DNA from 3 places in the Rahnella inusitata genome. Region 2 is predicted to be linked to each of the others. Evidence: predicted binding sites of a transcription regulator. Region 2 holds the regulator's gene; each other region holds the start of a gene.
What was found. Region 2 encodes PhoB, which activates phosphate uptake and scavenging genes when phosphate is short. Its sites were predicted from a motif close to CTGTCATAAAACTGNCNNAT; they were not measured.

Region 1: ugpB (sn-glycerol-3-phosphate ABC transporter substrate-binding protein UgpB) is a predicted target of PhoB. The motif match lies at 1,493-1,512, and genes of this name have one in related genera.
Region 3: phnC (phosphonate ABC transporter ATP-binding protein) is a predicted target of PhoB. The motif match lies at 1,858-1,877, and genes of this name have one in related genera.

The regions. Positions count from the first base shown of each region.
Region 1 covers NZ_CP065024.1:138,182-141,463, reverse strand. Annotated here, with positions in the region: gene I2123_RS00625 (aminotransferase-like domain-containing protein) at 220-1,407, shown strand; gene ugpB (sn-glycerol-3-phosphate ABC transporter substrate-binding protein UgpB) at 1,613-2,929, shown strand; gene ugpA (sn-glycerol-3-phosphate ABC transporter permease UgpA) at 3,176-3,282, shown strand, end outside.
Region 2 covers NZ_CP065024.1:4,031,521-4,034,802, forward strand. Annotated here, with positions in the region: gene phoR (phosphate regulon sensor histidine kinase PhoR) at 1-1,121, opposite strand, end outside; gene phoB (phosphate response regulator transcription factor PhoB) at 1,143-1,832, opposite strand; gene sbcD (exonuclease subunit SbcD) at 2,050-3,282, shown strand, end outside.
Region 3 covers NZ_CP065024.1:1,862,086-1,865,367, reverse strand. Annotated here, with positions in the region: gene phnD (phosphonate ABC transporter substrate-binding protein) at 1-912, opposite strand, end outside; gene phnC (phosphonate ABC transporter ATP-binding protein) at 981-1,817, opposite strand; gene dld (D-lactate dehydrogenase) at 1,980-3,282, shown strand, end outside.

The DNA of each region.
Region 1 (3,282 bases), 810 kb from region 2:
AGGTTGCTGGCCGTGGTGGCGTGCTGGGAAATACGGATACCCGCTTTGCGGGTGAATGAAGCCGTATGCAGACCTATCTTGGGGCGTAAAATCCGGCGATAATCAGCTGCAGATCGCATCATTAAAAAACCGCACTGCAGGCGCTTTGCGGTTTTTATTTTTGGTTTAAATTACCCTACTTAACATCTCATTAAATTTTACGCATCATTTGGAGCAACAATGAACACAGAAGGTTTACTCGCCGCCCGTATGGTCAGGCTCAAAAGTTCAGCCATCCGGGAACTGCTCAAACATAGCAAAATGGAAGGCGTTATTTCGCTGGCGGGTGGCATTCCTTCTTCGGCGCTGTTTGATTTCGATGGCCTGCGTGAAGCCACGCAAAGGGCGATCACTGAACAGCCTGAGCACGCATTCCAGTACGGCCTGACGGAAGGCAGTCATACGCTGCGTGAGCGTATTGCTGAGCTATGCGCAGAGCGCGGCGTGGTGGCCAGTGCTGACGATATCGTGGTCACCGCCGGTTCCCAGCAGGCGCTGGATCTGGTGATGCGTGCCGTCGTGAACCCGGATGATATTTTCGTGGTGGAACGCCCGACCTATCTGGCGGCGTTACAAACGCTGGAACTCGCCGAAGCGCAGATTCTTTCCGTCGGTTCTGACGGCGACGGCATGATTGTCGATGAACTGGCTGAGTTGCTGAAAACCCGCAAAATCAAAGGCGTCTATCTGGTGCCGACATTCGGCAACCCGAGCGGCGTAACCCTGAGCCGTGCGCGTCGTGAGCAACTGGTGCAACTGGCGACTCAACATGAATTCCTGATTGTGGAAGATGATCCGTACGGCGAATTGCGTTTTACCGACGAACGCCAGCCGACGCTGTTTGAGCTGTCCAAAGCGCTCTACGGCAACGCCGAGAACATCATCTACACCTCGACGTTCTCCAAAATTCTGGCACCGGGCCTGCGTCTGGGCTGGGTGATCATGCCTGACTGGTTGCTGCATAAAGTGGCGATCATTAAACAGGCGGCAGATTTGCACGCCAGTGCGCTGTCGCAGTCGATAGCCGAATGCTATCTCGGCCTGGGGCGTCTGCCTGCGCAGATCGAAACCATCCGCGCTGCATATAAAAAGAAATGTGAAGTCATGGCTGAGCTGCTGGAACGTGAGCTGGGCGACGTACTGACCTTTGAATATCCGAAAGGCGGGATGTTCCTGTGGGCGCGTTTTCGCGAGCCGCGTAACTGCGCCGAGTGGATGAAAAAGACGTTAGAGCAGGGCGTGGTGTTTGTGCCGGGCGAATTCTTCTATGCCGACAACCCGGATCACTCCACCTTCCGTCTGTCTTTTGCCACCGCGACCGAAGAGCAAATGCACGAGGCCGTTGCCCGCCTGAAACGCGCGCTGTAATCCCCCGCATTCTCTTCTCTGAGGCGCACCGCTTATCCGGTGCGCCTTTTTTTTGCCATCTGCCCGTCACTTCCAGTTAACGCTTCTGTCACATCAATGTCATTTAACGGTTATTTTTCTGTCATTTAGCCGTGTCATGTTAGCTCCCGAATCAGAAAATCCTTACACCAACTGACATCACACCAGCCCTCTTCAGGAGACAAGCATGCTTAAGCACGCTGTTACAAAAACGACACTTTGCATCGCACTGGCATTCGCGTTCAGCACCCAGGCGATGGCGGTTACAGAGATTCCGTTCTGGCATTCCATGGACGGCGAGTTAGGCAAAGAAGTGAACTCTCTGGCCGACCGTTTTAACCAGACGCACCCGGATGTCAAAATCGTGCCTGTCTATAAAGGCAAATACGACGAAAGCCTGGCCGCAGGGATTGCCGCATACCGCACCGGTAACGCGCCCGCCATCTTGCAGGTTTATGAAGTCGGCACCGCCACCATGATGGCGAGTAAAGCCATCAAGCCTGTCTATGAAGTGTTCAGCGATGCTGGCCTGAAACAGGACGTCTCCCAGTTCGTGCCGACGGTATCCGGTTATTACTCCGACTCTAAAGGCCGTCTGCTGTCCCAGCCTTTCAACAGCTCCACGCCGGTGCTGTATTACAACAAAGATGCCTTTAAGAAAGCCGGTCTGAACCCGGATCAGCCACCTAAAACCTGGCAGGACATGGCCGTCTATACCCAGAAACTGCGAGAAGCGGGCATGAAGTGCGGTTACGCCAGCGGCTGGCAGGGTTGGATCCAGATTGAGAACTTCAGCGCCTGGCACGGTTTGCCGATCGCCTCTAAAAACAATGGATTCGACGGCACTGATGCGGTTCTGGAATTTAACAAACCAGAGCAAATCAAACATATTCAGATGCTTGAAGACATGAATAAAAAAGGTGACTTCACCTATTTTGGTCGTAAAGACGAGTCCACCGCCAAGTTCTATAACGGCGACTGCGCGATGACCACGGCGTCTTCCGGCTCACTGGCGGATATCCGTCAGTACTCCAAATTCAACTACGGCGTGGGCATGATGCCTTATGACGCGGATGTGAAGGGCGCACCACAAAACGCCATCATCGGCGGCGCGAGCCTGTGGGTGATGAACGGTAAAGACAAAGACACTTACAAAGGCGTCGCCGAATTCCTGCAATACCTGACCACCCCGGAAATCGCCGCCGAATGGCACCAGAAAACCGGCTATCTGCCTGTGACGACCGCCGCGTATGAGCTGACCAAAAAAGAAGGCTTCTACGAGAAGAACCCAGGTTCTGACGTCGCAACCCGCCAGATGCTGAACAAGCCACCGTTAGCGTTCACCAAAGGCCTGCGTCTGGGCAATATGCAGCAGATTCGTACGGTCGTGGACGAAGAGCTGGAAAGCGTGTGGAGCGGTAAGAAAACGGCGAAAGAAGCTTTAGACACTGCGGTACAACGCGGGGATCTTCTTCTGCGCCGCTTCGAGGCTTCGACGAAGTAATTTTTAGCCCCTTCTCCTGCGAAGGGGGTTGGGGTGGGATATTAATGGCAACTCTGAATCAGAGGTTGTCTGCTAAACCCCCTCCCAACCTCCCCCTTCGCAGGGAGAGGAGCTAAATACAAAACCAGCTTGTTTTTCTCCCTCCCCTGCGAAGGGGAGGAGCTAAAAGCCAAATACAAAACTAACCTGGTTTGCACCCGCCCCTTCGCCAGGGAGGGAGCCTTTCAAATCAATGAGTAAACCATTATGAGTTCACACCGTCCCGGTTTTGGTTGCAGCTGGTTGCCTTACGCACTGGTGTTGCCGCAGCTGCTGATCACCGCGATATTTTTCCTGTGGCCTGCCGGTCAGGC
Region 2 (3,282 bases):
TAAAACCGTTCGGTCAGGCGCGGCAAGTGCTGAGGCGCAATCCCCGGCCCATTATCGCTAATCTGGAACTGCGCACCCTGTGGCGTTTGCTGCCAGCTGACCTCTATTCTGGTGCCCGGCGGCGTATGGTTCACCGCGTTATACACCAGATTCGACACCGCACTGCGTAGCTGATCCTCATTGCCGAAGACCTTCAGCTTGTCGTTTACGCGGAACACCACTTCGTGCTGACCGCCGCTCAGCGTCTGTACTTCGCGCTCCAGCATTCCGAGCATCACCGGAATATCGACTTTTTCGTGCAAATCCATATTGGCGGAGGCTTCGATTTTTGACAGCGTCAGGAGCTGCTTGACCAGCCCGTCCATGCGTCGCGTTTGCTCTTGCATGGTATCGAGCGCCTTAGTGCGAAACGGCTCTTCCAGCTTGGCGTCTTCCATCATTTCCAGATAGCCCTGCAAAACGGTCAGCGGGGTGCGAAGTTCATGGCTGACGTTGGCGAAGAAGTTACGTCGCGCACCTTCCAGCTGGCGCATTTGCGTGACGTCACGCGCCACCATCAGTAACTGCCCCTCGGAATAAGGCATCACGCGAAATTCGACGTAATGTTCATTATTGAGCTGGAGATTTAGGGCGCGGCTAAAATCACGCGCCTGGATCCAGACGCGAAATTCCGGATAGCGCAGCAGGTTGAAGATGTGTTGCCCGTTATCTTCCGGCCAGCGGAAGCCGAGCAGTTCCTGGGCCAGACCGTTGCACCAGAAAATATTGCCCTCTTCGGTGGTCAGCACCACCGCATCCGGCAAGGATTCTGCACCGCTGCGAAAACGTTTAATGAGTTGCCCTAATTCACGGCGGCGACGCCGGTTGCGCATCTGCATCTGGTTCAGCCCGTAGAACAACGGCTCCCAGCTCCAGCGACCATTTGGCGGGGTGATGCTGCGGTCAAGCCACAGCCAGTGTGAGAGTTTAAGCTGGTTATAATAGTTCCAGCCCAGCGCCGCCAGCAGCGACGCAAAGAGAAGCCAGCCAAAATGGCCGACAAAAATACCGAGAATGATCGCTGGCAGGCAAAACAGAAAAAATTCGCCGGCCAGCCGTTTCCATGACAAACGTTCTAACACACAGATTCTCCGCTGTGGGGACTAATAACGCGTTGAGAAACGATATCCCGTGCCACGGACAGTCTGGATCATTCTGTCATGTCCACTGGTTTCCAGCGCTTTGCGTAAACGACGAATATGCACGTCCACGGTTCGATCTTCCACATAAACGTTAGTGCCCCAGACGTTATTCAGCAACTGCTCGCGGCTGTAAACACGTTCCGAGTGGGTCATAAAGAAGTGCAGTAATTTGAATTCGGTCGGCCCCATGTCGAGCGCCTGCTCATTGGCCATCACCCGGTGGGAGGAAGGATCAAGTGTCAGACCCTGCATGTCGATCACCTCTTCCACCGCCATCGGCGAAATACGGCGCATCACAGCTTTTATACGGGCAACCAGTTCTTTGGGAGAGAACGGTTTAGTGATGTAATCATCGGCACCCACTTCGAGGCCACGCACCCGGTCTTCTTCTTCACCGCGTGCGGTCAGCATCATCACCGGAATTTCGCGGGTCAGGGCTTCACGTTTCAGATGCTTGATAAACTGGATCCCGGAACCGCCCGGTAACATCCAGTCAAGCAGGATAAGCTCAGGATAAGGCTCGACCAGTTGGCCAATCGCGGAATCAAAATCTTCAGCTTCTACTGCCTGATAGCCATTTTGTTCCAGTACAAAACACACCATTTCACGGATTGGAGCTTCGTCTTCAACCACCAATATACGTCTAGCCATCGTAGGTCCTGCCAATAGGTTAGCGATCTTTTATTTGATTGCGGGCGCCATTATGCGTCAGTTTTGTGACAGATTTATGAATAGAAAGGATGGTCTATTACACCGCACTTTGACAGCCATCTTGCTGAAATGCGCCTGATTTTTCTGGGGACATCGTCCCCCGACGGCGTTTATACTTTGCGCCATTGTTACCGTGCAGCGAATCACCGGGAGTTTCATGCGCCTGATCCACACTTCAGACTGGCACCTTGGCCAGTATTTCTTTACCAAAAGCCGCGCCGCCGAGCATCAGGCTTTTCTGCGCTGGCTGACGGAACAGGTGGAAATTCATCAGGCAGATGCCGTGATTGTGGCGGGCGATATTTTCGATACCGGCTCGCCACCGAGCTATGCGCGGGAACTGTATAACCGCTTCGTGGTGGAATTACAACACACCGGCTGCCAGCTGGTAGTGCTGGCCGGCAACCACGACTCTGTCGCCACGCTCAATGAATCTAAGGAACTGCTTTCCTGCCTCAATACCCGCGTGATCGCTACCGTCGGTGAAGACTTGTCTGAGCAGGTTCTGGAATTAAATCATCGGGATGGCTCGCCCGGCGCAGTGCTGTGTGCGATCCCGTTCTTACGCCCGCGCGATTTGATAGCCAGTCAGGCTGGTCAGTCCGGCAGCGACAAGCAGCTGGCATTGCAAGAAGCCATCGCCGCCCATTATGACGCTTTATATAAAGCGGCACAGGCGAAGCGTGACCAGCTCGGCGTTCCGCTGCCCATCATCGCCACCGGCCATCTGACCACCGTCGGCGTCAGCACCTCGGATTCGGTACGTGACATTTATATAGGCACCCTCGACGCCTTTCCGGCACAGGCCTTTCCGCCGGTCGATTACGTTGCACTCGGGCATATTCATCGCGCCCAGTGCGTGGCGAAAACCCACCACATCCGCTACAGCGGCTCGCCGATTGCGCTGAGTTTTGACGAACTCGGCAAAGCCAAAAGCGTGTTTTTGCTCGATTTTACGGGTGCAACGCTTAACAGCATCGACACGCTGGAAATTCCGGTATTTCAGCCGATGCAGATGATCAAAGGCTCGCTGGCCGAAATAGAAAAACAACTGATGCAGTTTACCGACGGCGATGCCACAAAACCGGTCTGGCTTGATATTGAAGTCGCGACGCAGGATTACCTCAGCGACATTCAGCGGCGGATCCAGACGCTGACCGCCGAACTGCCGGTGGAAGTCGTGCTGCTGCGCCGCAGTAAAGAACAGCGCATTAACAGCATTGAACAACAGGAAAAAGAAACCCTCAGCGAGCTGAGCGTGAGCGATGTCTTCGAGCGGCGGCTGTCGCTCGAAGCGGACGCCGACGAACAGCGTCAGGCGCGGATGCGCACGCTGTTCGCGCAGGTGGTCGATGAGGTCACCAGCGGCCATCACGCAGAGGACGCCGCA
Region 3 (3,282 bases), 2.2 Mb from region 2:
TTCGCGTTTCATATCAATAATCTGCTGATATTCCGCCAGTGACGTTTCACCGATATGCTGTTTACCGCCGACTGCTTTAACGAAGCAGGCGTGGTCTTCTTTATCCAATTTCTTAATGGCAGAGACCAGTTTGGCTTTAAAGGCAGGTGGCAGATCGCTGCGCACTAAAATCGGGCCGTTAGGGATCAGCGGTGATTCCCAGATAATACGGATTTTCTTCATCAGATCCGGATGGTCCATGCGGATCATGCGGTTGAATGCGCCGGAGGTATAACCGGTTTCACGATCGCCTATCATTGATGCCCAGGTCACCGCACCTTCGAACTGGCCGTTAAGCACGCCCAGGATATCCTGCTCATGGCCGCCGGAGAAGGTCACGCTGGAGAAGAAGTTGTTATATTTGTTGTCAGTGGTGCCGCCAAATTCTTTCTTGAAAGTCTGGTTCGGGATCAGGTAACCGGAAGTAGAATCCGGGTCAGCGAAGCCGAATGATTTACCTTTCAGGTCAGACAATTTCTGGTAAGGACTGTCGGCTTTAACGACAACAACGGAATGATAACCGCGGGATTTGTCCGTGTCGTCGATAACAATACCGACCAGGTCTACGGCTTTCGGGTTATTAATATAGACAGAGGCGAAAGACGAAGGTGACATGCTTAATACCATATCCACTTTCTTCCCTAATAGCCCCTGAATAACACCGGAGTAATCAGAGGAATTACGCAGTTTGGTATCGACATTTAATTCTTTATCGAAGAAATCTTTGACGCACTGATTATCACCGATTTGCTGAGTGGCATTTTGGCCACCCAAAATACCCATATTTAATTCTTTCGGTGCCTCTTCTGCCATGCTGTGCATTGCGGTAAAAGAACCTGCTACAAAGACTGCCAGACGTAATAACTTCTTCATGTAATGGTGACCTTGTGTAGATTGAGAGAAAGTAGAAATAAGGACTGCAAAATGAATAACGTTATATTTTAACTGTTCACCGCTTCGTGCTCTTCACCGTATAACTGATGCAGGATCCCGTCAGTTAACTGATCCGGATGACCATCGAAAATAATCTGCCCTTTGGCAATGCCAATGACGCGGGTGCAATAATCTTTCACCAGTTCGACTGAATGCAAATTCACCATTACCGCGATTTTTTCTTCGCTGACTTTCTTCAGCGCATTCATGATGCGCAGGGTATTTTTCGGATCGAGCGAGGCGACGGGCTCATCGGCCAGCAGAATTTTCGGGTTTTGCATCAGCGCACGGCAAATCGCCACGCGCTGCATCTGACCGCCGGAAAGGTTTTCCGCCCGCTGTAACGCATGCGGCAACATGTGTAACCATTCGAGCAGTGAAATCGCGCGGGCGCGGTCTTCGTCGTCGAACTGGTTAAAGAAAGATTTGAACGTGGATGTATGGCTGAGACGCCCGAGCAGTACGTTGGTCAGCACATCAAGACGCGGTACAAGACAGAAATCCTGAAAAATCATGCCGCAGCCTGAGCGCCAGCGGCGCAGCGCTTTACCGGTCAGCCCCGCCAGTTCCTGCTGTTCACCGTTTTCGTAATGACACACCACACTGCCGTCAGTTAACGGAATGGTACCGTTGAGGACGTGCAACAGCGTGGATTTCCCCGCGCCGGAACGGCCAATGACCGCGACAAATTCACCGGCATGGAGATCAAAATTAATGTCATTCAGTACGCGCTGACCGGATTTATAGGATTTCACCAGACCTTTGACGTCGAGTACTTTGTTCAGATGCTGCGGTCCGGCCTGAGGATATTCAGCCTGTGCCAGCTTAAGTTGTGCCTGCGCCATGATGCTGTCTCTCGGTTGCTTTCATTATCTGGCGTTCATTAAGCGCGAGTTTTATGACACATCAATGACGATTTAATGGACAGCGCGTGACAAAAAGAGACGAGATTAAGTCTATGATGGGAGGGGCGCCAAATGCGCATCACGTCAAAAAAGGAAGATGAAATGGATAATCAGACACTCATCGCCGCATTGAAAGAGATTGCCGGCAGCCGCCATGTTCTCACCGGAGACAGTAACACCGAGCGCTACCGAAAAGGTTTTCGCTCAGGCGGCGGTAAAGCGCTGGCGGTGGTTTTCCCGCAAACGTTGCTGCAGCAGTGGCAACTACTGAAGGCCTGCATCGCCGCGGACAAAATTGTCATTATGCAGGCTGCTAATACCGGTCTCACCGAGGGCTCAACGCCCAGCGGTGAGGATTACGATCGCGATATTGTGATTTTCAGCACCCTGAAGCTGGATCAGATCCAGTTGCTCGACGGCGGCCATCAGGTTGTAGGTTTCCCTGGCAGCACGCTCTACAAACTGGAAAAAATGCTCAAGCCGTATCACCGCGAACCGCACTCGGTGATCGGTTCTTCGTGCATTGGTGCGTCTGTCGTCGGCGGGATCTGCAATAACTCGGGCGGTTCGCTGGTTAAGCGCGGCCCTGCGTATACCGAAATGGCGCTTTATGCACAGATCGATGAGCACGGCGAACTGCGGCTGATTAATCATCTGGGCATTAATCTGGGCAACACGCCGGAAGAGATCCTTAACCGTCTGGAAAGAGCCGACTATCACGAGGCCGACATTCAGCACGATCAGCGGCTGGCATCCGATCACGATTATGCAGAACGCGTGCGCGAAGTGGATGCCGATACGCCATCACGCTTTAACGCCGATGAGCGCCGGTTGTTTGAGGCCTCAGGCTGTGCCGGAAGGCTGGCAGTATTTGCAGTGCGTCTGGACACTTTCCCGGCCGAATCCCAGCAGCAAGTGTTTTATATCGGCACCAACGACACCGCCGTCCTGACCGAACTGCGCCGTCAAATCCTGCGTGATTTCACCAATCTGCCGGTGGCGGGCGAATATATGCATCGCGATATTTTTGACATCACCGAAGTCTACGGCAAAGACACGTTCATGATGATCGACAAACTCGGCACCGATAAAATGCCGGATATGTTTACCGCCAAAGGCAAGTTTGACGCGCACATCAGCAAAGTCCCTTTCCTGCCGAAAAACTTCAGTGACCGCGTGATGCAGTGCCTGAGCAAGGCCCTGCCCAATCATCTCCCGCCACGTATGAAACAGTACCGCGACCGCTTCGAACATCATCTGTTGCTGAAAATGTCCGGTCCAGGCATCGATGAAGCGCTCAGTTTTCTCACCCGTTTCTTCAGCGATGGTCAGGGGGATTTCTTTATCTGTTCTGCCGACGAAGGCAAGAAAGCGTTCCTGCACCGCTTTGCCGCAGCCGGTGCTG